DNA from 4 places in the Kitasatospora sp. NPDC051914 genome. Region 4 is predicted to be linked to each of the others. Evidence: riboswitches for the same ligand, from Rfam matches in the RefSeq annotation. Region 4 holds a riboswitch; each other region holds the start of a gene.
The links. Region 4 has a riboswitch for cyclic di-AMP ahead of AB0M03_RS19165 (M23 family metallopeptidase). Riboswitches for the same ligand answer to the same signal wherever they lie in the genome.

Region 1 (7,017 bases), on a different contig from region 4:
CCGGCCGGCACCCGGCCGCGGGGGCGGCGGGCCGGTTTGCCACCATGCCTGTCATGACCGTCATCGTTTCCGTCGACGCAGCGGGGTGCGGCTGCGCGGCGCGCCGCCCCTGGTCCCCCACTCCTCCGCCCGGGTGGGCGCGGGCCGCCGGAACGTCGCTGGCCCGCTGGGCGGCGCCCGGGTGCGCCGCGTCGCCGTACGGCGGCCACGGGTTCGCGCCCGCGGAGCGGGCCCCGGTGGCGGGCGAGGTGCGGATGGTGGGGATGGACGGCCCGTTCCTCACCGAGGGGCCGTTCTGGTGCCTGTTCGCGCCGCCGTCCACGGTGGCGAACTGCGCGCCGGACTGCCCGGAGGAGCTGCCCGCGCACGCCATGGTCCGCTGCACACCGCTGGCGGTGGCGGACGCCCGGCCGGGCGGAGCCTGGGTGCGGGTCTCGGTGGACGAGGTGGTCGGACTGACGGAGGCCCAGCAGCGGTGGGCACCGTCCGCGGAGGGATCGGTGACGGACTGGCTGCCGCCGGAGGGCGCCGGGGTCGATCGGACGAGCTTCCGGCACGGCGTCTTCCGGTACGTGGAGTGGTCGGCGCAGGGCGACCTGGGATGGTGGGCGGTGCTGCGGGAGGACGGCGACCGGCCGGTGCTGCTGCTGGCCGAGTCATGGTCCTTCGACGAGAACGACGTGGCGATGGGGCACCGGCCACTGACGGACGGGGAGGCGGCCGCGGTGCTGGCGTGCTGGCCACCGGAGGACTGACGGCCGACCCGGTCGGGGCCCGGTCGGACGGCTTGCCGATGCTTTCCGTTCCGCCACGAACGGTGCCGGTCCGGTGTTCGTGTGTCGCGCCCGAACGGCGGCGCAAAGATCCTCCGGAGCCTCCGTTCGTGCCGTGATCACCCCGGTGGGGCGGGCCCCCCGGGGCCGCCCGCCGACGGTCCGCCATTCCCCGCACACGGCAACGGAAGCGGCCGCCCGCATTTCCGGCGCGGAATTTCGCCGAATTTCCCGGGGAATTCGTCCGGGACCGTCCGCCGCGGACACGTCAGGCCGGGCCGACATCCCCCGTGACCTGCACGGCGACCCGTCGGCACCCCGTCGACAGCCGTTCGCATGACGGGACGTGTGGCCGAAATGCACGCCTGCGACATCTCAGCACTCGTGATGATTGTGTGATGTTCAGGATGCTGGCTTGTTATCGCGGTGACGATCCCTCTAATCTCCACCTCAGCCCGACAGCACGGGCACCCGAGGCGCGGCACGCCGAACCCTGCCCACCGCGTCGAACGGGTCACCGACCAGACCCTGGGCAGGGACGGGGGACCCACGTTTCGACGCCGCCCCCACACGGCTAGGGGTGAAGCCGCGTCCGCGCGGCCGGGCCACCTCCCCGGTCCGAACCCGACAGCTCACCTCGCAGGCGTGCGGAGAGGGAACTCGATGGGTTTCATCGGCTCCGGCCGTCACCGCCGCCCCACCCAGACCGAGCGCGCCGTCGCAGCCGCCGGCGTGGCCGGTGCAGGTCTGGCGATCCCCCTGCTCACCGCCACCGGCGCCCACGCCGCCCCGGTCACCACCTGGGACGCGGTCGCACAGTGCGCCACGGCGGGCAACTGGACCAAGGCCACCGGCGACGGTACCTACGGCGGACTCCAGTTGGACCTGCGCACCTGGGTCGCCTACGGCGGCGACCTGTTCGCCTCCACCCCGGACCGCGCCACCAAGGACGAGCAGATCACCGTTGCGGAGCGGGTGCTCGCCGACAACGGCGCCAAGGTCTGGGGCAAGTGCGCCACCACCGCGGGGCTGACCGGCGAGGGCAAGCCCGAGACCGTCGTGCCGACGGAGACGGCCACGCCCGCGCCGACCACCACGGCTCGCGGTGCGGCCCCGGTCTTCCCCGGTATGCAGGGCAAGGACGCCAACGGCGTGTACTGGTACCAGGCCGGCGGCCAGTGGTACTGGACCACCAGCCAGGAGATCTACGACTACTGGACCGGCCCGGGCGCCACCCGGAACGACCAGGGCGACAACTCCGGCAACAAGCATTCCGCCACTCCGCCGACCCCGTCCGCCCCGACCACCGCGCTGCCGCCCACCGACACCGTGCCGGGCACCCCCGGCGCCACCACCCCGGCCCCGGGCACCACCCCCGGCACGCTCCCGGGGACCACGGCGCCGACCGCGACCGACCCGACGACCGGTCAGCCCGTCACCGGCGTCCCGCCGGTCACCGACCCCGTCGGCGCGGCCACCGGCCCCGCCGCGCCCGCCAGCACGGACCAGGCCCCGGCGGCGGCCACCACCGCGCCGCAGGACTCCCCGGGCACCCCGGAGGCGACCACCTACACCGTGGCGGCCGGTGACACGCTGTCCGACATCTCCGACAAGAACAAGCTCGGCGGCTGGAAGCACGTGTACGACAGCAACGAGTCGACCATCGGCGAGAACCCGGACCTCATCAAGCCCGGCCAGGTCCTCAAGATCAAGTAACCTCGCGGGCACGACGCACGACGGCCCCGGGCAACCGCCCGGGGCCGTCGGCGTGCTGCGCGTGCTGCGGCTCAGATCCTGCCGGTGCCGGCGCCCGCGGCGTCCGGTTCGTCCGGCGGGCGATGGGTGCGGTCACCACGGAGGTGGAACCCGGCATCCTGGGGCTGCTGTGGCGCGAGGGCGTCCGCCGGCAGCGCTGAGGCCGGACGGCCGGCCCGGGCGCGGGGGCGCCTTCCGTCTCCGCGCCCAACATCCCTTTCTGCGCGGAGTCTTGACGCGCCGAGTGGCGCCGACTAGACATTCCCTCGCGCTTGGGAGCGCTCCCACACTATGGAGGAAGCCCCGGCGCCCCCGTCCGCCAGCCCTAGGAGCCGCACGTGTTCCGCCACCGCCGTCGAATCGCGGCAGCGAGCGCCGTAGTCGCCGCCGTCGCGGCCTGCTGCCTGCCCTCCCCCGCGTCCGCCGCCACCGGCCGGGAGCGGGCCCCCGCGCCCGGCACCAGGTTCTACGTGGACCTCGACAGCAAGGCCCTGCACCAGGCCGCCGCCGACCTCAAGGCCGGCGACCACGCCGGTGCGCTGGCCATGGCGAAGATGGGCTCGCACCCGGTCGCCCAGTGGTTCAACGGCACGGCGACGCCCCAGGAGACCACCAAAGCCATGGCGAAGCTGCAGGCCAGGGCGGCCCTGCAGCGGCAGGTCCCGGTGACGGTGGCGTACAACGTGCCCGGCCGGGACTGCTCGCAGTACTCCGCCGGCGGCGCCTCCAACTCCGCCGAGTACGCCGCCTGGATCGACGGCCTCGCCAAGGGCATCGGCGACCGCCGCACCGTGGTGGTCCTGGAGCCGGACGGCCTCGCACTCAGCCCGTCCTTCTGCGGCGGCACCGCCCAGCAGCAGGCCGACCGGCTCGCCGAGATCAACGCCGCCGTCGACCGGCTGACCGCACAGCCGCGCGTCGCCGTCTACCTGGACGCCGGCCACAGCGGCTGGCAGTCCACCGGCACCATGGCGAAGCTGCTCGTCGACGGCGGTGTCGGCCGGGCGCAGGGCTTCTTCCTCAACGTCTCCAACTACCAGCGCGACGCCGACCTCGTCCGCTACGGCACCCAGATCGCCAAGTGCACCTGGTACCTGACCCACACCCCCGGCGCGGTGGCCGACGACTGCGCCGACCAGTACTGGCCGCAGGCCGATGCGGACGCCTGGTACGCGTCCCACGTGCCGGCCGGCACCGAACTGCCGCACTTCGTCATCGACAGCAGCCGCAACGGCCAGGGCCCCTGGACGCCCACCGCGACCTACCCCGACCCGCAGACCTGGTGCAACCCGCCCGGCCGCGGCCTGGGCACCCGGCCCACCGCCGACACCGGTGTCCCGCTGCTGGACGCCTACCTGTGGATCAAGGTCCCCGGCGAGTCGGACGGCAGCTGCACCCGCGGCACCACGGGCGGCATCGACCCGGAGTACGGCTCCGCCGACCCGGCCGCAGGTGCATGGTGGCCCGCCCAGGCCCACGCCCTGGCCGCCGGCGCCTCCCCCGCCCTGCGCTTCAACACACCCGCACCAGCGGGCCACTGACCCACCCCCCAGCACGCCCGGTACCACCCACCGGGTATGTCGTCTGCTCGCCTTCGGGCCCTCCTGACCCGGCGCCGACGGTCGTCGCTCCGTCGCTGCGCTCCCTCGCTCGCCCTCCTCGCCCGCCGACGGGCAGGAGGGGCCCACCCTTTCGGCACCGGCGGGCCCTCCGGCTCGGGGCGCCGGGCGCCGCCTGCCTCGGTCAGCAGCGGCGCCCGGCGCTTTTTCGCGCCCAAGGGGCGTCGAAACTTTTCGGGACATGCGCCTGACCAGTGTCCGCATCCGGACGGTCGCGCGTCCGATGCGACAGCCGAAGACCTGCCTTGAGCGCGCCCTGACCGACTGTCAGCAGGTGGAGAAACTTTCGGCACTTATCTCGAAACTTGTTATTGACGCAGCCTCAACAACAACGACATACTCGTCGGCGATCGACCTCCCGCCGCTGGCCGCGTGGCGGATGCACCACACCGCAACAGGTCCCACCCAGCCTGTCCGGGCGGTTCCCCACGGCCGTCCGGCCAACGGAAAGAGGTTGTCGATGATCCACCGCTCCCCCGGGTCCCCGGGGCTGCTCCGCCGGGTCGCACTGGCCGGCACCGCGGGCCTGCTCGCCGCGGCCGGCCTCGCCGGTGCGGCCAGCACCGCCCACGCCGCCAGTACGCTCGGCGCGTCCGCGGCCGCCAAGGGCCGCTACTTCGGCACCGCCGTCGCCGCCAACCACCTCGGCGAGTCGGCCTACGCGACCACGCTGGACACCGAGTTCAACGCGGTGACCCCCGAGAACGAGATGAAGTGGGACGCCGTCGAGGCCACCCGCAACTCGTTCAACTTCGGCTCCGCCGACCAGATCGTCGGCCACGCCCAGGGCAAGGGCATGAAGGTCCGCGGCCACACCCTGGTCTGGCACTCCCAGCTCCCGAGCTGGGTCGGCGGCCTGGGCGCGGCCGACCTGCGCACCGCGATGAACAACCACATCACCCAGGTCATGACCCACTACAAGGGCAAGATCTACGCCTGGGACGTCGTCAACGAGGCCTTCCAGGACGGCAGCAGCGGTGCCCGGCGCAGCTCGCCCTTCCAGGACAAGCTCGGCAACGGGTACATCGAGGAGGCGTTCCGCACCGCCCGCTCGGTCGATCCGGGCGCCAAGCTCTGCTACAACGACTACAACACCGACGGGCAGAACGCGAAGAGCAACGCGGTCTACGCGATGGTGAAGGACTTCAAGCAGCGCGGGGTGCCGATCGACTGCGTCGGCTTCCAGTCGCACTTCAACAGCGCCTCGCCGGTGCCGAGCGACTACCGGGCGAACCTGCAGCGCTTCGCCGACCTCGGCGTGGACGTGCAGATCACCGAACTCGACATCGAGGGCTCGGGCTCCGCGCAGGCGGCGAGCTACACCAGCGTGGTCAACGCCTGTCTGGCCGTCTCCCGCTGCACCGGCATCACGGTCTGGGGCATCACCGACAAGTACTCGTGGCGCAGCAGCGGCACCCCGCTGCTGTTCGACGGCAACTACGGCAAGAAGGCCGCGTACACCGCCGTGCTGACCGCCCTCGGCGGGTCCTCCTCCGGTGGCGGAGGGGGCGGCGGTACGGCCTCCTGCACGGCCACCTACAGCCTCACCCAGAGCTGGAACGGCGGCTTCAACGGGCAGGTGACGGTGAGGGCGGGCAGCACCGCGATCACCGGCTGGACGGTCACGGTGACCGTCACCCCGCCGCAGAAGGTGTCCGCCACCTGGAACGGCACACCGAGCTGGGACAGCAGCGGCAACGTCATGACGATGAAGCCCAACGGCAACGGCAGCCTCGCCGCCGGTGCCTCGACCAGCTTCGGCTTCACGGTGATGACCAACGGCAACACCGCGGCGCCCGTGATCGGCGGCTGCACGGCCGTCTGATCCCCCACCGGGTGCCCCGCACGGGGGCGGTGCGGCGGCCCCACCGGCCGCCGCACCGCCCCCGTGTCCGTGTGCAAGGACGTGGGGTCGACGGCGGCCGGACGCAGTCCTCCCCTGCCTTCAGGCGTCGCGGCGCCGCACCACCGCCACGGTGGTGGCCGTGGCGGCGAGTGCCCAGGCGGCCAGGGCGATCCAGGCGCCGGGGACGGTGCCCGGGTAGCGGCCGAGGGTGGCGGAGGACTCCGGGTTGAACGCCAGTCGTGCCGCGGCGTGCAGCGGCAGGTGGTTGCCGATCTCCTTCAGTACCCGGTACCGCTCGCCGCCGAAGAGCATGGGCAGCAGGAACAGCAGCCCGACCACTGCGGTCACCGAGGCGGTCGGGTGCCGCAGCACGGCACCGAACGCCGCGCCGACCAGCCCGCAGACCGGGACGACCAGCGCGTACCCGGCGACCGCCCGCAGGCAGCCGGCGTCGCCGATCGACAGCCCGACGTGCCGGGAGGCCAGCATGGCGTTGGTGGTGAAGAAGGAGGCGGTGGAGACGGCGGTGCCGAGGCCGAGGGTGAGGCCGGTGACCAGCACCAGCTTGGCCGCCACCACCCCGCGGCGGTCCGGGACGGCGGCGAAGGTGGTGCGGACGGTGCCGGTGGCGTACTCGCCGAAGACGGTGATGGCGCCGAACACGGCCGCGGCCAGCGCCATGACGGAGCAGGCGATGGAGCCGAGGCCGTGCCACAGCGGGTCGTAGCGGTAACCGGGCGGTGCGGCCTGCAGGTTGTCGATGTAGGGCAGGTCGCTGTGGACGGCGTTCACGTTGATCGCGACGGCGGCGACGGCGCTCAGCGCGAGCAGCCAGAACGTCGACCTCAGCGAGCGCATCCTGATCCACTCGGCGGCGAGCAGGTCGGTGAAGCGCGGTGCGGGTTCGCCCTCGCGCAGCGGTGCCGCGGCAGCGTGGGTGGCACGGGCAGCGCGGGTGGCACGGGCGGTGCGGGCGGTGGGCGTGGTCACCGGGCCTCCCCGGCGTGGTGCTCGGTGCTGTCGG
Region 2 (7,017 bases), on a different contig from region 4:
GTTGTACTTGGCGACGCGCTCGGAGCGGGCCGGGGCGCCGGTCTTGATCTGGCCGCAGTTGGTGGCGACGGCGAGGTCGGCGATGGTGACGTCCTCGGTCTCGCCCGAACGGTGCGACATCATGCAGCGGTAGCCGTTGCGCTGGGCCAGCTCGACGGCGTCCAGGGTCTCGGTGAGCGAGCCGATCTGGTTGACCTTCACCAGCAGCGCGTTGGCGGTGCCGGTCTCGATGCCGCGGCGCAGGCGCTCCGGGTTGGTGACGAACAGGTCGTCGCCGACCAGCTGGACCTTGTCGCCCAGCTTGTCGGTCATGGCCTTCCAGCCGTCCCAGTCCGACTCGTCCAGCGGGTCCTCGATGGAGACCAGCGGGTACGCGGCGACCAGCTCGGCGTAGTAGTCGATGAGCTCGGCGGAGGAGATCGCCTTGCCCTCGAAGGTGTAGGCACCGTCGTTGTGGAACTCGGAGGACGCGACGTCCAGGGCGAGCGCGACGTCCTTGCCCGGGGTGTAGCCGGCCTTCTTGATGGCCTCGACGATCAGGTCGAGGGCCTCGCGGTTGGAGTCCAGGTTCGGCGCGAAGCCGCCCTCGTCGCCGAGGCCGGTGGACAGGCCGCGCTCCTTCAGCACGCCCTTGAGGGTGTGGTAGACCTCGACGCCCCAGCGGACGGCCTCGGAGAAGGACTCCGCGCCGATCGGGGCGATCATGAACTCCTGGATGTCGACGTTGGAGTCCGCGTGCGAGCCGCCGTTGAGGATGTTCATCATCGGCACCGGCAGGACGTGCGCGTTGGGGCCGCCCAGGTAGCGGAACAGCGGCAGGTCGCTGGCCTCGGAGGCGGCGTGCGCCACGGCGAGGGAGACGCCGAGGATGGCGTTGGCGCCGAGCGAGGACTTGTCGGGGGTGGCGTCCAGGTCGAGCATGGCCTGGTCGATCAGGCGCTGCTCGGTGGCGTCGTAGCCGACCAGCTCCGGGCCGATCTGCTCGATGACGGCGAGGACGGCCTTCTCCACGCCCTTGCCGAAGTAGCGGTTCTTGTCGCCGTCGCGAAGCTCCAGGGCCTCGAAGGCACCGGTGGAGGCACCGGACGGGACAGCGGCACGACCGGTGCTGCCGTCGTCGAGGCCGACCTCGACCTCGACCGTGGGGTTACCGCGGGAGTCGAGGATTTCGCGGGCTACGACGACATCGATGGACGGCACGAGGCATCTCCTAGCGGAAGCGGATGAGGGTCGTTACGACCAGAGCCTAACCGCACGGGCCCGCAGGGCCACGCCGCGCATGGCCCTGTCTCACCGTGTGACCTGGCTACTCGCCGGTAGTTCACCTGAAGGACCACAAAACCGGCCGTCCGCCCCCGGGTGCCGCCCCGCGGGCGGACGGGCCGTTCGTACAGTGTCGGTCCGTCAGTCCAACTGCAGCTGCTGGCCGGGCAGGATCAGGTCGGGGTCGGCGCCGACGACCTCCCTGTTGTTCGCGTACAGCTGCTCCCAGCCGCCGGCCGTGCCGCGGTCGGCGGCGATGCCGGAGAGCGTGTCGCCGGGCTGCACGGTGTACGTCGCGCGGCCGACCTCGGGCACGGGGACGGCCTGCATCGTCCGCCCGGAGTCCTCCGCCGCGGCGTCCCCGTCGTCGTCGCCGCCGGCCGGCTCGGCCGGGGTCGGCGGCAGGTGCCGCTCGTAGATCTCGCGGTGCGCCGTCCAGTACCAGCGGTCGTCCTTCTGGTACCAGTACACGCCGCCGGACGCGTCCCACCCGCCGTGGCCGGGGAACCGCGGCGAGCCCGAGCGCTGCCCGCTGCCGGACTGGGCGGTGCCGGCCGCCCCGGTACTCGAGGCGGAGGCGCGGGTCAGGCCGGCGCGTTTGGAACAGACCGGCCACGCATTGGGCCCCTGGGAGGCCAGCACCTTCTCGGCGACGGCGATCTGCTGGCTCTTGCTCGCCTGGTGGGCGAGCGGCGCGTACCGGGCGCCGCCGAACCCCTTCCAGGTGCGTGCGCTGAACTGCAGCCCGCCGTAGTAGCCGTTGCCGGTGTTGATCTTCCAGTTCCCGCCGCTCTCGCACTGGGCGACCTTGTCCCAGATCGAGACGGGGGCGGCATGCGCGCCCGCCGCGGTGAGCAGCGGCATGGCGAGGCCGACACCGGCGACACCCGCGACGGCGACCGCCTTCTCGGCGGAGGTCCTGCGGCGGTGGCGGCCAGGTCCGGTGAAGAGCATGGGTTGTCCCTCTCCGAACGCCTGCGAGGTGAGCTGTCGGGTTCGGACCGGGAGGCTTGGCCCGGCCGCGGCCGCAGGAGGGGTCCTGCTGACGCGGCTTCACCCCTAGCCGTGGGGACGGCGACGAACGTGGTTCCCCCGCCCCTGTCCTTCGTCTTCGGTCGTCAGGCCCGGGATGCGGCGGACAGGATTCGGCGTTTCCGCAGCCGGGGTCCGCTGCTGCGGACTGATTCGGAGAGTAGGCAGAGCCGACGACCGATCACAAGCTCATATCGCTCATATCACGCAAGAATTACGGCGAACTGATTATCGCCCACGAACGATACTGATTTGTCCTGATTGATGAGTGTTCAGTCCCGGCCTTGCGGCGGCGACACGACACACCGTCAGGCGATGTCGTCCCGCCCGGGCGGCGGTGGAACGTCCGCCTGCGGGGTGAAGGCGACCGGCAGCTCGCGCAGCCCCCGCATGATGAGGCCGCCGCGCCAGCGCAGGTCGGCCGGGTCGGCGTCCAGCGCGAGGTCGGGCAGCCTGGTCAGCAGCGTCGCCAGCGTCGCCCGGCCCTCCAGCCGGGCCAGCGGCGCACCGATGCAGTAGTGGATGCCGTGGCCGAAGCCCAGGTGCGGGTTGTCGGTGCGGGCGAGGTCCAGGGTGTTCTCGTCGGCGAACCTGGCCGGATCGCGGTCGGCCGCCGCCAGCACGACCAGCACCGGGTCGCCGACCGGGATCTCCACCCCGCCGATCACCAGCGGCCGGGTCGCGAACCGCCAGGTGGCCAGCTCCACCGGCCCGTCGTAGCGGAGCAGCTCCTCGATCCCGGTCTCCAGCAGGCCGCTCTCGCCGCGGGCCAGCGACTCCTGGAGCAGCGCCCGCTGGCCGGGGTTGCGCAGCAGCGCGTACAGGCCGTTGCCGATCAGGTTGACGGTGGTCTCGAAGCCGGCGAAGAGCAGGATGAAGGCCATCGCCGCGGCCTCGTTCTCGGTCAGGTGCTCGCCGTGGTCGCTGGCCCTGATCAGCCCGGAGATCAGGTCGTCGCCGAGGTCGGCCCGCTTGCGGTGGATCAGCTCCGCCAGGTAGCCGCGCATCCGCTTCACGGCCCGGCCGACGCCGCCGCGCTGCCCGCCGTGGTGTCGGATCATCATTCCGGCCCAGTCCCGGAAGTCGTCCTGGTCTTCGGGCGGCACGCCCAGCAGGTCGCAGATCGCGTAGATCGGCAGCGGGAAGGCGAACTCGTGGATCAGGTCGGCGGTGCCGCGCCCGGCGAAGGAGTCGATCAGCCGATCGGTGAGCTGCTGCACCCGCGGCTCGAACTCCGCGACCCGCCGCGGGGTGAACGCCTTGGACACCAGCCGGCGCAGCCGGGTGTGGTCCGGCGGGTCGATGTTCAGCAGGTGCGTCATCAGGTCGGCCTGCCGCTCGCCCGGGATGCCGACCCGGCCGGAGCGGTGCGCCTGCTCGCTGTGGTGCACCGGGTTCTTCGACAGCCTGCTGTCCGCGAGGGCCTGCCGGGCGTCCGCGTACCGGGTCACCAGCCAGGCCTCCACTCCGCTGGGCAGCGTGGTGCGGTGCACCGGCGCGTGCTCGCGCAACCAGGCGTAGGCGGGGTACGGGTCGGCGGCGAACTCCCAGGTGAAGAGTTCGGGCTGGTCGGTTCGGGACGTCTCCGGCATGCCCCGACGGTATCCGCCGGACGGCGGCCCGCCCGACGCCGGGCACCGGCCGCCGTGCACCCGTGGGACACGCCCCGGACCGTCCGCCCGGACGGGCGTGAGTCTGGTCACCTGGAGGGTAATCCCTGTTGCGGAGGGTCGCGGGGTGCCTACGATCCTCCGATAACCGATGACGGGCGGCCGTGCGGTGCCGTCCACGGGGAAGCGTGCTCAGAGAGGAGCAGGCCGTGCGAGTAGCCGGGGCAGTGGTGGTCATCGCCGTACTCAGCGGGGGCGAGGGGGCGGACCTCGCCCGCCGCTTCGCCGCCGCGGGGGCCGCGGGCATGCTCGTCGCCGACCTGCGCCCCGGCGTGGCGGAGGACCTGGCCACCGAGCTCGACCGCCCGGGCTGCCCGGTGGTCGGCGTCAGCGGCGACGCCCACCAGCCGAGCGACATCGCCGCCCTGGTGGAGACCGCCACCAAGCACCTCGGCCCGATCGACCTCTTCGCGGTCGCCGGCCCGTACGGCGAGCGGATCGTCTCCTTCGCCGACCTGCCCGACGGCCTCGCCCCGCTCGCCGAGCTGCTCGCCCTGGTCGGCGAGGCGATCAGCGAGGTCGTGCCCCCGCAGCGTCAGTCCGACAGCCCCTCGGCCGTCCGCACCGCCGTCCGGTAGCGGCGCGCGGCACCGCGCAGCGCCGCATCGACGTCCACCCCGGCGTCGTACGCCCGCTGCGCCACGGCCAGCAGCAGCTCGCCGGCGCTCTCCGCGGTCAGCTCGCCGGGCAGCTCGTACGGCGCGTCCGGTACCGCCGTGAAGCCGGCCCGGCGCACCCTCGACACCAGCTTGGCCGCGTACGCCAGTGCGGGCAGGCCCGACGGCACGCCGTCGAGCACCGACTCGCGCTGCTTCTCCGCGGCCTTCAGCTGTTCCCAGTTGGCCTCGACCTGGTCGGAGCCGGTCGCCTCGACGTCGCCGAAGACGTGCGGGTGCCGGTACATCAGCTTCTCCACGATGTCGCCGGCCACGTCGTCCACGGAGAACGGGTCCTCGGGGTGCTCCTCGGCGATCCGGGAGTGGAAGAAGACCTGCAGCAGCACGTCCCCGAGCTCCTCGCGCAGCGTCTCGCGGTCGCCCTCCTCGATCGCCTCGACGAGCTCGTACGCCTCCTCGACCAGGTACTTCACCAGCGACTCGTGGGTCTGCTCGGCGTCCCACGGGCAGCCGCCGGGCGAGCGGAGCCGGTCCATCACCGAGGCCAGGTCGAGCAGCCGCGCCCCCGGCAGGTCGTACGAGCCCGGCAGCAGCTCGATCTCCGGCACCGAGCCGGCCTCCTCGACCGCCAGCCGGGCGAGCGCGTCGGTCAGGCCCGGGTCGCCGTCCGGGCTGCCCAGCCAGAGCACGGGCGCGGCCCCGGCCAGCAGGCGGGCCAGTGCCGGCGCGGACGTCCGCTCGACGATCTCCACCTCCACCCCGGCCTGCCGGACGGCGGGCAGCTGCGGGTGCGTCGGGTCGGCGGCCAGCACCCGGCCGGCCGAGCGCAGGGCCTCCCAGGCCGGCCAGGACAGCAGGCCGGGGGCGACCCGGTGGGTGGTGGTCAGCAGGATCAGCTTCGGAGTCTCCACACCCCCGAACCTACCGTTCCCGGCCCGCTGCCCGGCCGCCCTCGGGGTGCCGGCCGCGGGCCGGCGGCGGTACGGGCGGTCAGCCGGCGGCGGGGCGCCTGGGCAGCCAGTCGGCGGCGGCGTCGACCAGGGCGATCTGCTCCGGGTCCCAGCGGCCGTAGCGCGGGTTGACCTCGACGCCGAGGGCGGTGCCGGCCTCGGCGAGGGCCTTGCGGACGACCGCGTCGCCCTGCTCGGTGCGCGGGTCCTGGCCGGCCGCCGCGGCGATCTTGCGGATGCCGATCTGCTGCCGGTAGAAGACCGGGACGTCGGCCGCGGCCACGCCCTGGCGGAGCAGCAGCTGCCGCTCCAGCGCGGCGTCCCCGCCGAGCATCTTCGCGTCGGCCTGCCGGGCCTCGGCGATCTCCCCCTCGGAGACGGACAGGCCGCGGTCGGCGAGGGCGCGGGCGATCACCCGGTCCAGGACGAGTTCGGCGACCGTCCGGCGGACCAGGCCGGCCTGCTCCGGCCGGGCGTTCTCGGGTGTGGCGGCCGCCGTGGCGTCCCGCAGCGCGGTCACCTTGGCCTGCACCTCGGCGATCGGGATCCGTTCGCCGCCCACCACCGCCGCCGCGCCCTGGTGCACCGGGGCGCCGCCGCACGCGGACAGCACGGCGGCCGCGAGCAGGACGCCGGCGGCCGTGCGGGCCGGGCGGAGGGCGGAGCGGATGCGGATCACGTGGGGCCTCCCGGGGCGGTGGGTGCGGCGTATGGCGTCCGATGGTTCTCCTGACTGGAGTGAACAATAGGGAGCCGTCCGCGCCTTGCCCAGACCCCGTACGCGGGCCCGTGTGCGCCGTGCCTCAGCCGCCGGTGGCGTACGGGTTGCCGGGCACCGGTGTCGGCGGCGGGCCGGCCGGGCCGAACAGCCGCGGGTCGGGCCGGGCCGTCCCGGACGGCGGTGTGCCGGCCGCGGGCGCCGGCGGGGTGGCACCGGGCAGCGGGGTCGCGGTGCGCAGGGCGCCGATCCGGTCGAGCAGTGCGCGCAGCCGCCGGACGTCGGCGTGGTGCGGGCCGCGGCGGCGCTCGGTGTCCAGCAGGAGTTCGAGCAGGGTGTGCCAGGCCGCGTCGTGGTCGCCGGCGGAGGTCAGCAGCCGCCCGGTGCGCTCGCGGACCTCCAGGGCCTGGTCCGAGTCGGGCGGCAGCGCGGCGGTCAGCGCCCGGTACTCGGCCAGGGCCTCCGCGGAGCGGCCGAGCCGCTCCAGACAGCCCGCCGCCCGGTAGCGGTGGTCGAGCGCCGCCGGGTCGTACGGGCCGCGCTCGGCGGCGGTGGCGGAGGCCAGCAGCCGGTACTCGGCGAGCGCGTCCTGGGCTCGGCCCTCCTCCAGCAGCGTCCGGGCGTAGATCGTCCGGACGGTGTGCAGCAGCGGGGCGCCCTCGCCGAGTTCGGCGGCGGCCCTGGGCAGCAGCCGGGCGGCCAGGCCGATCACCTCGGTGTGGCGGCGGGCGGCCACCAGGTCGGAGAGCCGGGCGCAGGCGGCGGTC
Region 3 (7,017 bases), on a different contig from region 4:
CAGGAGCAGGCGGCCGAGAAGTACAACGGCGCCAAGGAGCGGGCCGACCAGCTCCGCAAGCAGGCCGACCAGCTGCAGGACCAGATCGCCCGCGGCCAGGAGCAGCTCTCCCAGGTGGCGTCCGGCCTGTCCGCGGTGGCCGCCGACCAGTACCGCACCGGTGGCGTGGACCCGACGGTCGCGCTGATGCTGGACTCGAACCCGGACAACTACCTCGACCGGGCGTCCAGCAACGAGCAGGCCACCGACACCCAGGCGTCCACGCTGAAGGGCCTGCGGGACCAGCAGCGCCGGCTGGACCAGCAGAAGCAGGAGGCCGCGGCCATCCTCGCCGAGCTGGACAACTCCACCCAGGCGCTGAACGACGCCAAGTCGGAGGTCCAGAAGAAGCTCTCCGAGGCCCAGCGCCTACTGAGCACGCTGACGGCCGCCGAGCGCGCCGCGATCCTCGGCAGTGACCGCGCCTCGCGCAGCGACGACCGCTACGACGTCGGCAGCCTGCCGCCGGCCGCGGGCTACGCGGCGACCGCCGTCTCGGCGGCGATGGGCAAGCGCGGCACCCCGTACGTCTGGGGCGCCACCGGCCCGAACTCCTTCGACTGCTCCGGTCTGATGGTGTGGGCGTACGCCAAGGCCGGCGTGTCGCTGCCGCGCACCTCGCAGTCGCAGGCGAGCGTCGGCACCCGCGTCCCCTCGTTGGCCGCCGCCCAGCCGGGTGACCTCGTCATCTACTACTCGGACGCGCACCACGTCGGCATGTACGTCGGCAACGGCCTCGTCGTCCACGCGCCGCGCACCGGCGACGTGGTGAAGCTGATGGATGCGGACATCCTGCCGATCAAGACCATTCGCCGCGTCTGACCCATCGGTAGCAATTCGGACATATGCCCCACCTGCGGCGTTTCTGACGCTGCATGACACGCCCGGGCGCGTCGTGATCACCGTGTGATCTCCGACACGCCCGGGCGTCGGCTTTGTCGGGCGTGCGGTGAAAACTCGTCAGCCGAGCGTGGATTATCGGTCACCGGCAGTCGCAATCACATTTTCACGACAACATTCCCCCGATGTTTTTCTGACAAGGATTTGAACGGATCACGGATCGGTTACTAGGGTCATGACCCACGGACCGCCGCACAGTCGAGCGCCCAACCCGGGCGACGGTGGCGGTCACCGCCGAGTCCGCGACGCAGCAGGGCAGCCCGACTGCCCACGGGGAGCCCCTGCGGGGGCGCTGTCGAACGGAGCCGGGGAACCACGTTTCCCCCGGGGTGAATCGGCGTCAGGTCGGCCGCGCCGGCCGGGCCGCGGATCGGACCGCGGACCGTGCAGGGGTGGCCGTGAGGCGTCGTAGGGCAATGCTTCCGGCCCGAACCCGTCAGCTCACCCGGTAGGCGGTGTGAGGAAGAAGGAGTCCGCCTTCGTGGCGTCCCATCGTCGTCCCAAGCCCGTCGGCCGTACCCGCGCCTCGATCCTGACTGCGGCAGCCGCCACTGCGGTGGCACTCTCCTCGCAGACCGGTGCGCACGCCGACCCGGCGCCCACCAAGGAGCAGGTCGCGGCCCAGGTCGACCAGCTCAACGAGCAGGCCGAGGCCGCCAACGAGGAGTACCTCGCGGCGACCGAGAAGCAGCAGGACCTGCAGAAGCAGGTCACCCGGCTCCAGGACCAGGTCGCCCGCCAGCAGGCGGAGGTGAGCGGCGTTCAGGGCCGCCTCGCCGAGGTGGCCGCCCAGCAGTACCGCGACGGCGGCATCTCGCCCACGGTCAAGCTGATGCTCTCCAGCAACCCCGGCGACTTCCTCGGCCAGGCCGGGGCGGTCAGCCGGATGAATGCGACCCAGGCCGACACGCTCAAGTCCTTCAAGGCCGAGCAGGCCAAGCTGGACGTCCAGAAGACCGAGGCCGAGCACAAGCTCGCCGAGCTGGACACCAGCACCCGGGCCCTCAAGGCCAAGAAGGAGGAGTTCCAGGGCAAGCTGGCCAAGGCCAGTGCCCTGCTGAACACCCTCACCCAGAAGGAGAAGGAAGAGCTGGCCGCGGCCGAGGCCCGCGCCGCGGCCGCCGCCAAGGCCACCGCCGACCGGGCCTCGCGCGACACCGTCCGTCCCGACCTCGGCACCGCCGACGTGCCGACCGGTTCCTACACCGCCCGGGCGATCGAGGCCGTGAAGTCCAAGCTGGGCTCCCCGTACGTGTACGGAGCCGCCGGCCCCAACCAGTTCGACTGCTCCGGTCTGATGCAGTGGGCGTACCGCCAGGCCGGCGTGTCGATCCCGCGGACCTCGCAGTCGCAGGCCGGTGCGGGCACCAACGTCGGCACCAACATCGCCAACGCCAAGCCCGGCGACCTGGTCATCTACTACAGCGACCGGCACCACGTCGGCATGTACGTGGGCGGCGGCCAGGTGATCCACGCGCCGCACACCGGCGCGGTGGTCCGCTACGTCTCGGCGACCGCGATGCCGATCTCGGCGATCGTGCGGATCTGACCTTCCGTCCGGCGGCCTGCCGCGGGCCCGGCTCCCCAGGGGGCCGGGCCCGCGGCCGTTCCCGCAGGCAGGCGGGCTGATTCGGCTGAATGTCCGATTGAAGGTCAAATATTCGTGGATGACAGGGTTTGGACTAGATCGGCGGGACTCGCTAACGTCTGCCCCCGGACCTCCGCGAGGACGACCGCCCGTCGGGGCGGCCGCGGGCGTCCGGCCGCAGGAACGGAGCCGCCGCCGCATGTCCGTGCACCGTCGCCCCCAACTGCCGGGCGGTCACGCCCTCGCCCGAGCCCTGGTGCTCACCGCCGCGGCCACCACCGCCGTGGGCGCCTCCGTCGGCACCGGCGCCTGGGGCGCCCCCGCGGCGCCGGCCGACCCCTCCCGGCGGCCGGCCGACGTCAAGTCCAGGGTCGACCGGCTCTACGACGAGGCCGAGCAGGCCAGCGAACGGGCGAACGCCGCCCAGGAGGAGCAGCGGAGGCTGCAGGACGAGGCCACCCGCCTCCAGGAGCAGGTCGCCACCGGGCAGGAGGAGCTCAACGGCCTCTACACCGACCTCGCCACCGCCGCCGCCGCGCAGTACCGGGACGGCGGCCTCGACCCGGCCGTCCGGCTGATGCTGGAGTCCGACCCGGCCGGGTACCTCACCCGGGCCCGCGCCCTTGACCAGGCCGCCGGCCGCCAGAGCGAGACCCTGCGCCGCGTCCTCGAGCGCCAGCGCAGGCTCGACCAGCGGCGTGCCGAGGCCACCTCCAAGCTCGCCGAGCTGGAGGACGTCCGCCGCTCCCTCGCCGCGAGCAAGGAGGAGATCCGGCAGCGGCTCGGCGACGCCCAGCGGCTGCTCGACGGTCTCACCGCCGCGGAGCGCGCCCGGCTGGCGGAGGACGACGCCGCCGCCGCGGCCCGCCGTGCCGCCCGGGGCCTCGAGCGCCCCGACCTCGGCGACCGGCCGGCCTCCTCCGAGCGCGCGGCCGCCGCCCTGGCCGCCGCCATCAGTAAGATCGGATCTCCGTATGTGTACGGATCGACCGGCCCTCGTACCTTCGACTGCTCCGGTCTGATGTACTGGAGCTGGCGGCAGGCCGGAGTCACCCTGCCGCGCACCTCGCAGGCGCAGGCGAACGCGGGGCGGCGAGTGAGCCTGTCCGAGGCGCAACCGGGAGACCTGGTGATCTTCTACAGGGACATGCACCACGTCGGCATGTATGCCGGCGGCGGCGTCGTCGTGCACGCTCCCTACCCGGGCGCCCGGGTCCGCTACGAGAGCGTCAACGCCATGCCCGTCAGCGGGGTGGTGCGGGTCTGAGCACCGTCCACCGGCAGCCCGGCCCGTCCGGCGGGGAGGCCGAACCCCTGGTCACCGACCTGCCCCGGCATTCCGCGGCGGGCCGTTCCGCACCTCCCGCCGGAGGGCGGCTCTCCCGGCGTGCCGCGCTGCTGCTCGCCGCCGGCGGCCTCCTCCAGCTGTCCGCACCCCATGTGGTGCCCGCCGCCGACCGGCGGGCCGCGGCCCTGCTGCCGCAGGGCGCGCCGAACGCCGGCATCCGGGCCCGGATCGACGACGTGCTCGCCGGCCGGGCCCGCGCCCTGCTGCGCGCCGACCGCGCCGCGCTGCTCGCCGGCACCGCCCCGGCCGCCCGCGCCGCCCAGGACCGGGCCGCCGCCAGGGTCGCCGCCGTGCCCTTCTCCGCGGTCGAGTACCGGATCAGCGAGATCGGCGAACCGGCCCCCGACGGGCGGCTCACCGTCACCGCGGGCCTCTCCCACCGGCTGCGCGGCATCGACGAGCACCCCGCCGTCCTCCCGCGCCGCCTCACCTTCGACCGCACCCCCGCCGGCTGGCTGCTCTCCGGGGACGAGCCCGACGGCAGCGCCGCCCTCTGGGACCTCGGCGAGACCCGGGTCGCCCAGGGCGAGCGCTCCCTCGTCCTCGGCCTCGGGACGGCCGAGGAGCTCGCCGGCCTGGCCGCCGTCGCCGACCGTGCGGTGCCCGCCGTCTCCGAGCTGTGGGGCGACGGCTGGCCCGGCCGGCTGCTGCTGCTCAGCCCCGCGACCGAGCCCCAGTTCGCCCGGATGCTCGACGTCACCGCAGGGTCGTACCAGGGCATCGCCGCGGTCACCGTGGCCGCCGGCGGCGAGCCCGCCGCCACCCCGGCCGACCGGGTGCTGGTCAACCCGGAGGCGTTCCGCGGGCTCAGCGACCTCGGCCGCCGGGTGGTCGTCACCCACGAGGCCACCCATGTGGCGACCCGGGCCGCCACCCGCAGCTGGACACCGCTCTGGCTCTCCGAGGGCGTCGCCGACTACACCGGCTACCGCGGGGCCGGCCGCACCCCGAAGCAGATCGCGCCCGAGCTGGGCCGGGACGTCGCCGCCGGCCGGGTGCCCACCGCGCTGCCCGCCGACGCCGACTTCGCCGCCGGCGCCCCCGGCATCGCCCAGGCCTACGAGCAGGCCTGGCTGGCCTGCGAGATGATCGCGAACAGGTACGGCCCGCAGCGGCTCGTCCGGCTCTACCGGGAGGTCGGCGCCATGGGCGACCCGGCCAGGCTCGAGGCCGTGCTGCGCGCCGAGCTCGGCCTCGACCTCCCCGCCTTCACCAAGGCCTGGGCGACCGAGCTGGTGCGTCAGCTGCGGCGCTGAGACCGGTCGGTCCTGACCGCGGCGAGCCCGGCGGCCAGGCCCTCGGCGTCGATCAGGCCGCCGTGCGTGCCGGCGGTGGTGCAGGCGTGCGCCCCGGCCACCGAGCCCGCCAGCATGCACTCCTCGGCCGGCCGCCCGGCCAGCCAGGAGTCGAGGAAGCCGCTGACGAAGGCGTCGCCGGCGCCGTTGCTGTCCACCACCGGGCGGCCCGGGTCGACCGCCGGCACGTGCCGGACTTCGGTGTCGCCGCGCTCCAGCAGGTAGCTGCCGTCGGCGCCGGCGGTGGCCACCACCAGCCGGGCCCGGCCCCCGGCCAGTACTCCGCGCATGACCTCCTCGGGCCGGCCGCCCAGGCCCGCCGCGGAGAGGAAGACCAGGTCGGCGCGGAGCGCGTAGTGCCGATGGTGCTCGTTCACGCCGTCCCAGGCGTGCAGGTCGGTGGAGCTGGTCGCACCGAGCCGCTCGATGTCCTGGTGCATGTCCCGGTTGATGTTGGTGATCGACAGGTGCACGTGCCGGGCCCGCTCCAGGAACGGCAGGTAGAAGTCGGACGGCAGCCGCAGATCGGCGGGGTGACGGCCGTCGTAGAAGGAGAAGCGCAGGCCGTCGGCGTCCACCAGGTTCACCCCGCGCGGGGTGCCGGCGGGGGAGACCAGGTGGCTGAAGTCCAGGCCGGCGCGGCGGAAGGCGGCCAGCACCAGCTCGGCCTGCGGGTCGTCGCCGAGGAAGTCGAGGAACTTGGTGCGCAGCCCCAGCCGGTGGCAGCCGAGCGCGACGCCGCTGCCGGTGTGGCCCGCGTAGTCGTGGACCGGCGGCACCCCGACGGAGTCGGAGCCGGGGATCTCCAGGCGCTCCACGCGGACGATGGTGTCCACGCCCGCACCGCCCACCACGAGGACGTCGAAATCGGAGCTCTCGGGCATGCGGGCCCTCCACAGGCGGCATCGGCTGACGGGGCACGATGCTGCCAGGGCGCCGACATGCCTGCAAGGCTTTGCAGAAACTTTCAGCGATGGCTCTCCGAGGCGCGGGGCACGCCCCGGCCGGTCACGAGGTCGGCGCCGTCCGCGGGCTGTCCAGATCGTCCAGCAGCGCCTGCTCGTACGCGATGCCCGGGCGCACCGGGTACCCCTGCACCGGCGGCTCCGGCGGCAGCACCAGCGTGGCCTGCGCATCCGGCCCTCGGGTGGAGCGCCACAGCCTGCGGCAGGACACCACGGTGGCCGCCAGCAGCAGCAGGTTGCGCGCGGTCAGCACCGCCACACCCCACGGCTCGCTGCGCTGCACCGCACCGAACAGGATCGGGAACTCCACCGTGGTCAGCACCGTCGCGACCAGGATCAGCACCGCCACCGGCTTCTGCCGGGTGCCCCGGACGGTCAGGCACACCGCCGCCAGGCCCACCAGCCACACCAGGTACTGCGGGCTGATCACCCGGCTCGTCACCGTGAACACCAGCAGCGCCGCCAACGCCGCGTCGTACGCCGTCGACGGCTGCCAGCGCACCGCCCGCAGCCGCCACAGCAGCAGCCAGCCGAAGCCCAGCAGCGTGCCCGCGACGCACACCTTCGACACCACCGGCACCCACGGGCCGAGCATCTCCAGCGAGCCGTAGTTCATCGTCACCTGGCCGTCCCAGGCACCGGCCAGCTTGGCGAAGTGCAGCGGCAGCGCGCCCAGCGACTCCACCTCGATGCCGCGCTCCTTCTGGAAGGTCAGGAACTCGAACGCACCGTTCATCCCCGCCGTCAGCAGGAAGCCCAGCGCCGCCGCCGTCGCCGCCGCGGCCGTCCACGCCCTCCGGGTGCGCCGCCCGCGCGGCGTCCCCGCCAGCGCCAGCACCGGCCACACCTTCACCAGGCCGCCCAGGCCCAGCAGCACACCGC
Region 4 (7,017 bases):
CCGGATCCGGGGTGGGGCTGGCCCTACCCCCGTCCTGCGGCGGGCTGCACCCACTCCTCCTCCAGCAGGGAGAACAGCAGGGAGTCGTGCCAGGTGTCGCGCAGGTGGAGGTCGTGCCGGATGCGGCCCTCCGGTTGGAAGCCGGCCCGGGCGAGCACCCGGGCGGAGGCGGTGTTGGCCGGGTCGACGCGGGCGGCGAGCCGGTGCAGGCCGAGGGTGCCGAACCCGAACCCGCAGAGCATGGCGGTGATCTCGCCGGCGTAACCGTTGCCCCAGGTGTCGCGGCGCAGCGCGTAGCCGATGGTGGCGGCGCGCTGCCCTTCGAGGCCGAGGACGGCGTTGCCGATCGGCAGCGCCTCCGGGCCGTCCTCACGGAGCGTCACGGCGAGGCGGTAGACGGTCCGCGGGTCCTTCTCGGCCTCTTCGAGGTAGAGCTCGATCTGGTCGGCGCACTCCTCCTCGTCGCGCGGTTCGAAGGGCAGGTAGCGGGCGGTCTCCGGGTCCCCGAAGATCGCGTGCAGGGCCGCGGTGTCCTCCGGGGTGAGCCGGAACTCGCGGATCGCCAGGCGCGGTCCGGTCAGGCGGACCTGTCGCACCGTCCGGACCTGTTCGGGTGTCATGGCGGCCGACCCTACCCTGCCGCCCCGCGACGGGCCCGCCGTGCCGCACGCCGGTCGCCGCACCGGCTACCGTACGGGGCGTGGACGACGAAGACCTGCAGCTCATCCCCCGTACCTGCGCCGAGGAACTGCTCGCCTGGGCGGATGCCGAGGGCCGCGCACCCGTCCCGGAGGAGGCGCTCCGGGAAGTGCTGACGCTGCTGGAACTGGGCGGCGCCCCGATGCACGACGGCCGGCCCGAGCTGGGCTCGGCCGTGCTGGAGCAGCTGTTGCACGAACGGCTCCACCTGTACGTGCAGCCGGCCGGCGACCCGGCGGCCTACGGGGAGGCGGTGCGGCTGCTGATCGACCGTCAGCGGGCGGCGCGGCGGCTGAACGCGAAGCGGCAGGAGCGCCTGCACGCCGAGGCGGAGTGGCAGGGCGAGCTGCTGGGGACGCTGCTGCGGCGGCCGCAGCTGCTGACCTGGCCGCGGCTGTACACGCTGCTGCTGCGCGCCGACGGCGTGGACACCGGGGATGCGGCGGCGGTGCGGGCCTGGCTGGACGCCTTCCGCGCGCTGGAGCCGGACGGCCGGACGGCGGCGTACGAGGCCCTGGTGGAGACCGGTGCGCTGGACGCGATGACCGGTGCGGACGCCGCACTGGGCTGGGGCGAGGCGCACCTGCTGTCGATCGGCATGGCCACCGACGGGGCACGGCGGCTGCTGGAGTACGGCCTGATGCAGCGCAGCTACCGCAACCTGGCGGCGCTGACCGCGATGGGCGAACCGATGCCGTTCGAGCTGCGGGGCGAGTTCGAGGACTTCGAGCAGGTCGTGGCGGACGTCGCGCTGTGGCTCTGCGGCGAGTGGACGGTGCCCGGGCTGCCGGCCCTGCTGGTCGCGGAGTACTCGGACCTGGCCCCCGAACCGGGCACCGAGGAACTGGAGGCGTACGCGGCGGCCCGGCAGACGCACGACGAGGAGTGAGCGAAGCCGGGGGCGTGCGTTTCGGCTAGGGCTGGACGCCGTGGGAGCGGAGCCAGCTCAGCGGGTCGACGGGGGCTCCGCCGCCGGGGCGGACCTCCAGGTGGAGCCGGGGCGAGGTGACGCTGCCGGTGGCGCCGACCGCGCCGAGGACGGTGCCGCGCTCGACCGGGCCGTCGGTGGTGGCGAGCCGGGCGAGGTGGCAGTACCAGATCTCGGTGCCGTCGGGCAGGGTCTGGACGATGCGGTAGCCGTACGAGCCGGCCCAGCCGGCCGAGGTGACGGTGCCCGGGCCGACCGCGGTGACCGGGGTGCCGGTGGCGGCCTCGAAGTCGAGGCCGGTGTGCAGGTGGGCCCAGTGCGAGCCGGAGGGGCCGTACTGGGTGCCCAGGGTGTAGCCGGTGGTCGGCAGGGCGAGGGCGGTGGCCTCCACGGCGGCCTGCGCGGCGCGGCGGGCCTCGGCCTCCTGGGCGGCGGCGAGGCGGGCGGCCTCGTCGGCGGCGGTGCGGTGGTCGGCCTGCTGCTGGATGCGGGCGGCGAGGGCGAGGCCCGGGTCGGCGTCGGGTGCCTCGTCGGGGACGGAGACGGCGGGCTCGGCAGCGGCGGCCGGGCCGGCGGCGGCCGCGGTGAGGCCGGCGGCACCGAAGGTGGCGGCCATGGTCGCGGTCACACCGAGCAGCGGGCTGCCGCCCCTGGTCTGGCGGGGCAGCCGGTGGCGGGCCTGTTCGGCCTGCTCCCAGGGGTGGTCGAGGAGCCGGGTGGCTGCGGCGGTGGGGTCCGCCGAGTGCGTCGACGCCACGGGGGCGCACTCCTTTCCTTCCCTCTCGCCGACCGGGTTAGCTGACGGGTTCGGAGCAGGAAGGTCTCCTACGGCTGGGCCACCGGCCCGGCCGATTCACCCCAAGGAAGGTGGTTCCCCGGCTCCCGGGCCCACCGTGAAGGCAGACGCGGGATTGAGCGACACGCGCACGGTGCCGTGTCGGTACGGCGTTGCCGACCGCGCTGCGTTATCAAACGTTAATGCTATGCCCGCCCTGATTCCAAGCGTCTGAGCCAGTGGATTCGTCGGGACTACGGGCACGATGGGCGATTTGCCATGGATTGTCGGTTGGATGGTGACTCAGGGTGATAAGCCGTCGAAGCTGAGTATCCGTACTCATGCCGGTCCACCGGCGCTCCGGGACGCTGCAGGCATGAGCGCACCCATGCAGCCCCGCACCACGGCCGCCTACTACGTGCAGGCCGTCCTGTCCTTCGCCCTCGCCACGGCCGCCCTCGCGATCGGGATCGCCTGCCTTCCGGTGGACGCCTGGGTGCGGGCCTTCCTGGCGGTCGCCCTGCTCTACGTCATCACCTCGGCGTTCACCCTGGCCAAGGTGGTCCGCGACCGCCAGGACGCGGGCGAGCTCGTCTCCCGGGTCGACCAGGCCAGGCTGGACAAGCTGCTGGCGGAGCACGACCCGTTCCGGGCGGACGGCCTCTGAGCCGCCCGCCCCGGTCAGCCGCCGGAGGCGGCGGCGCGGGCCCGCTTGGCGGCGAAGGTCTCGCCGCCGGCCGACCAGTTCTCGGCCGGGAGCTCTTCGATGGCGACCCAGATGTTCGACGGGTCCACCCCGGTGATCCGGGCGTACGTCGCGGTGAGCTCCCGGGCGATCTCCGCGCGCTGCTCCTCGGTACGGCCGACCAGCTGCTTGACGCTGATGAAGGGCATGACGCCTCGCTCTCTCGGTTCCCGCGGTCCGGCGGCACGCTACCGCAGGGCGGGGCCGCACTTGACGGCTAAGGCTATTAGCCATAGCTTTTTGGCTACAGGCAATCAGCCAGGCATTCAGCCACCAGGCCGAGGAGGCCCGCCGTGAACGACACCCGGAGCGCACTGAAGACCCGCCACCTGGACGTCCCGGGCGGCCGGCTGGCCTACGACGACACCGAGCAGGGCGGCGGCGTCCCGGTCGTCCTGCTCCCCGGCATGCTCGACCTGCGCGCCGCCTACCGGCACCTGCACCCGCTGCTGACCGCCGCCGGGCACCGGGTGGTCACCATGGACCTGCGCGGACTCGGCGAGTCCTCGACCGCCTGGGACGACTACTCGCCGACCGCGATCGCCGGCGACGTCCTCGCCCTGCTCGACCACCTCGGCATCCGCCGCGCCGTCCTGGTCGGCAGCTCGTACACCGGCGCCACCGTCGTCCGGGCCGCGGCCGACGCCCCGGAGCGGGTCGCCGGAATCGTCCTGATCGACGCGTTCTTCGAGAACTTCCCGCCCAACCTGCTGCAGAAGGCGATGGTCGGCCTGCTCGGCCCGGCCCTCACCTGGTTCCCCTCGCTGTGGGGCGCGGCACAGAGGTTCTACTACCCGAACCGGCGCCCGGCCGACTTCGACGCCTACCGCGCCCGGCTGGTCGCCGCGCTCAAGCAGCCCGGCCGCCGGCAGGCGGTGCGCGGGTACGTCCGCGGCGACTCCGCACCGACCGGCTGGGGCGCGGACGTCACCTGCCCGGCGCTGGTCGTCATGGGCGGCGCCGACCCCGACTTCCCCGACCCGGCCGCGCTCGCCGAGCGCCAGGCGCAGGCCCTCCGGGGCCGTAAGGTGATCATCGAGGGCGGCGGCCACTACCCCATGGCCGGGTACCCGCAGGCCACCGCCGACGCCCTGCTGCCCTTCCTGGACGAAGTGAACGAGGTCGCCTGATGCCCAGGGCCGGACTGAACCCCGCCGCCGTCGTCGACCACGCGGTCGGACTCCTCGACGAGCAGGGCCCGGAGGCGCTGACCCTGGCCGCCGTGGCCGGCCGCGCCGGCGTCGCCACCCCCTCGCTCTACAAGCACGTCACCGGCGGACTCGCCGAACTGCGCCGCCTGGTGGCCGTCCGGGTCACCGACGAACTGACCGAACGGCTCTCCCGCGCGGTGCTCGGCCGCGGCGGGGACGAGGCCCTCGCCGCCCTGGTCGACGCCTACGTCGACTACGCGGTGCGCCACCCGAACCGCTACGCGGCGCTCCCGCAGGCCCCGCAGGACGATCCGGAGCTCACCGCGGCCGCCGGCCGGCTGGTCGAGGTGATCCTCGCGGTGCTGCAGGGCTACGGCCTGGCCGGATCGGAGCTGATCCACGCCACCAGGACGGTCCGCGCGACCGTCCACGGCTTCGCCTCGCTGGCCACCGCGGGCGGCTTCCGGCTCGCCGAGGACGTCACGGTGTCCCGGCAGCGGCTGACCGGAGTGCTGGTCGAGGGCCTGCGGCACTGGCCGCGCTAGCCGTACCCGACCGCCCGTGGCCGGCCGGCCGTGACCTCGTGCCGCCGTGCGCGTTGTGCAGGGCATGAAGAAGCGCAGCATGCTCGCCTTTGCCTCCCTCGCCGTCGGCGTCGTCGCCTCGCTGACCACCCCGAGCGCCCACGCCGACATGCCCCAGCAGCGCATCGGCGACGCCAAGGCCGTCACCGGCACCGAGCTGCCGGACACCGCTGCCGACGGGCAGGCGACCACCGACGCCGACCTGCTGTAGGCCCCCACGGCACTCGGGCAACCCGTCAGGGGCGCCCGGGACTCCGGTACCGACGGGCCCGCGCCGTACGGCGCGGGCCTCGGTGCTGTCCGGGCCCGGGGTTGACTCCGGGCCGGTCGGCGGCGGAAGGTTCGTGGAGCACCCCCGCCCCCGCACCAGGACCGCCATGGACACCGTCACCGACCGACTCCGCAGCAACCTCACCGGCCAGCCGCTGCTGGCGACGCTGGGGGTGGAGATCGTCGAGCTGTCCCGCGGCCGGGTGGTGCTCGACCTGCCGGTCCGGCCCGAGGTCACCCAGCAGAACGGCTTCGTGCACGCCGGCGCGATCTCCACGCTCGCGGATGCGGCGGCCGGCGCCGCCGCGCTCTCCCTGATGCCCGAGGGCAAGGACGTGCTGAGCGTGGAGTTCAAGCTGAACCTGCTCAGCCCCGGGGTCGGCGAGCGGCTGCGGGCCACCGGGACGGTCGTCCGCAGCGGCCGCACCATCACCGTCGTCGGCGCCGAGATACGTTCGGTCAGCGGCGGGATTCCGGGCAAGGAAGTCGCGCTGCTGCAGGGCACGATGATCGCCGTCGAGCACGCGCCGTGACCCCGCCCGCGGCGAACGGCACCGGCCCGGGAGGATCCCGGGACCGCCTTGTCGCCGAATCCGGACAGAACCGGCCGCCCCACGGGGTAGACCTCACAGCGGACGGCGAGAACCCGCCCCGCACCGGCGGCACCCGGCAGGAACACGGAGGACGTGGAGAGATGACGCAGACGGCCCGCAGCACCGCGCCCGCCACCGGCCTCATCCCCGGGCAGCGCCCGCCGGCCGAACCCCCGGTCGTACCGGCGGCCGCCGAGCCGGAGACCGGTCTCGGTGCCGCTCTCCGCCGCGGCTTCGCCGTGGCCCGCGGCCTGCGTTCGCTACGGCCCGTCCCGGCGCGCACCCAGGAGCCGTACGGCGAGGTGGACGGCCAGTGACCTGCGCGGGTCCGGACGCCCGGGCCCGTCGGGGGAGTTGTCCGGCATCGGCGGAAGGGCACGGAAGGCGCCCCGGACACTGACGAAATGTCATGGCGGAAGTCGCCTTTTGACGCGTCCAGATCACCAATCCTGCGATCTGTTCACACTTACGTAGGATCATCATCCTAGAATTCGCCGCGTGACGATGTCTCAGTGGTGCGCAGCGGCAGCCGTTGTCCTCGCCGTCCCCGCGGTCCTGACCGCCGCGAGGTACCGGTCCGTCACCCGCACCCTGCGCCGCCGGCTCGACGAGCAGCAGCGCGAAACCGACTCCCTGCGCGGCCGGTTGGCCGGCGAGACGGCCCGCCGCAGTGCTGAGGCCGCCGCGGTGCAGCAGGAGCAGGAGATCGTCGCCTCCACCCAGCGCGCGTTCCTCAGCGTCGCCCGCCGCATCCTGGTGATGGCCCACGACCAGCAGGCCGGGCTGGACGAGATGGAGCGCACCCACGACGACCCCGTCCTGCTGGAGGGCCTGCTCAAGGCGGACCACGCCGCCGCCCAGCAGGCCCGGCTGGCCCAGACCCTGGCCGTGCTGTGCGGCGCACGCGCGGGCCGGCACTGGCCGGAACCGGTCGCCCTGGAGGACGTGGTCCGCGGCGCCCAGTCGCGCATCCTGCCGTTCCAGCGGGTGGTGGTGCGCAGCCGGATGGAGACCGCCGTGGTGGGCGCCGCCGCGGAGGCGCTGATCCACGCGGTCGCCGAGCTGCTGGACAACGCCACCCGCTACTCCCCGCCCAGCACGCAGGTGTTCGTCACGCTGATGCCGGTGCACAACGGCGCCGTGATCGAGATCGACGACGCCGGCGTCGGCATGCCCGAGGGCGCGGTGGAGAAGGCGGCCGCCGCGCTGTCCGGCGATGTGGGGCTGGAGGTGTCCCGGCTCGGCGAGGTGCCGCAGCTGGGACTGGCCGCG

Region 1: it holds a riboswitch for cyclic di-AMP, as region 4 does, so the genes downstream of both, AB0M03_RS30455 (transglycosylase family protein) here and AB0M03_RS19165 (M23 family metallopeptidase) in region 4, are expected to answer to the same signal.
Region 2: it holds a riboswitch for cyclic di-AMP, as region 4 does, so the genes downstream of both, AB0M03_RS28115 (transglycosylase family protein) here and AB0M03_RS19165 (M23 family metallopeptidase) in region 4, are expected to answer to the same signal.
Region 3: it holds a riboswitch for cyclic di-AMP, as region 4 does, so the genes downstream of both, AB0M03_RS07120 (NlpC/P60 family protein) here and AB0M03_RS19165 (M23 family metallopeptidase) in region 4, are expected to answer to the same signal.

What each region holds. Positions count from the first base shown of each region.
Region 1 covers NZ_JBFAXX010000057.1:31,967-38,983, reverse strand. The annotation lists gene AB0M03_RS30460 (hypothetical protein) at 54-755, shown strand; cyclic di-AMP (ydaO/yuaA leader) riboswitch at 1,283-1,435, shown strand; gene AB0M03_RS30455 (transglycosylase family protein) at 1,437-2,489, shown strand; gene AB0M03_RS30450 (glycoside hydrolase family 6 protein) at 2,867-4,069, shown strand; gene AB0M03_RS30445 (endo-1,4-beta-xylanase) at 4,608-5,972, shown strand; gene AB0M03_RS30440 (ABC transporter permease) at 6,093-6,983, opposite strand; gene AB0M03_RS30435 (ATP-binding cassette domain-containing protein) at 6,980-7,017, opposite strand, start outside.
Region 2 covers NZ_JBFAXX010000049.1:28,494-35,510, reverse strand. The annotation lists gene eno (phosphopyruvate hydratase) at 1-1,200, opposite strand, end outside; gene AB0M03_RS28115 (transglycosylase family protein) at 1,405-2,217, opposite strand; cyclic di-AMP (ydaO/yuaA leader) riboswitch at 2,222-2,410, opposite strand; gene AB0M03_RS28110 (cytochrome P450) at 2,604-3,887, opposite strand; gene AB0M03_RS28105 (SDR family NAD(P)-dependent oxidoreductase) at 4,115-4,543, shown strand; gene AB0M03_RS28100 (MazG family protein) at 4,501-5,493, opposite strand; gene AB0M03_RS28095 (SurA N-terminal domain-containing protein) at 5,573-6,211, opposite strand; gene AB0M03_RS28090 (protein kinase) at 6,336-7,017, opposite strand, start outside.
Region 3 covers NZ_JBFAXX010000007.1:91,695-98,711, forward strand. The annotation lists gene AB0M03_RS07115 (NlpC/P60 family protein) at 1-861, shown strand, start outside; cyclic di-AMP (ydaO/yuaA leader) riboswitch at 1,220-1,410, shown strand; gene AB0M03_RS07120 (NlpC/P60 family protein) at 1,421-2,488, shown strand; gene AB0M03_RS07125 (NlpC/P60 family protein) at 2,727-3,794, shown strand; gene AB0M03_RS07130 (hypothetical protein) at 3,971-5,131, shown strand; gene AB0M03_RS07135 (PfkB family carbohydrate kinase) at 5,116-6,054, opposite strand; gene AB0M03_RS07140 (glycosyltransferase 87 family protein) at 6,179-7,017, opposite strand, start outside.
Region 4 covers NZ_JBFAXX010000027.1:21,022-28,038, forward strand. The annotation lists gene AB0M03_RS19155 (GNAT family protein) at 24-620, opposite strand; gene AB0M03_RS19160 (hypothetical protein) at 701-1,588, shown strand; gene AB0M03_RS19165 (M23 family metallopeptidase) at 1,614-2,384, opposite strand; cyclic di-AMP (ydaO/yuaA leader) riboswitch at 2,396-2,555, opposite strand; gene AB0M03_RS19170 (YiaA/YiaB family inner membrane protein) at 2,779-3,069, shown strand; gene AB0M03_RS19175 (4-oxalocrotonate tautomerase family protein) at 3,084-3,296, opposite strand; gene AB0M03_RS19180 (alpha/beta hydrolase) at 3,441-4,277, shown strand; gene AB0M03_RS19185 (TetR-like C-terminal domain-containing protein) at 4,277-4,843, shown strand; gene AB0M03_RS19190 (hypothetical protein) at 4,908-5,093, shown strand; gene AB0M03_RS19195 (PaaI family thioesterase) at 5,227-5,685, shown strand; gene AB0M03_RS19200 (hypothetical protein) at 5,847-6,062, shown strand; gene AB0M03_RS19205 (sensor histidine kinase) at 6,250-7,017, shown strand, end outside.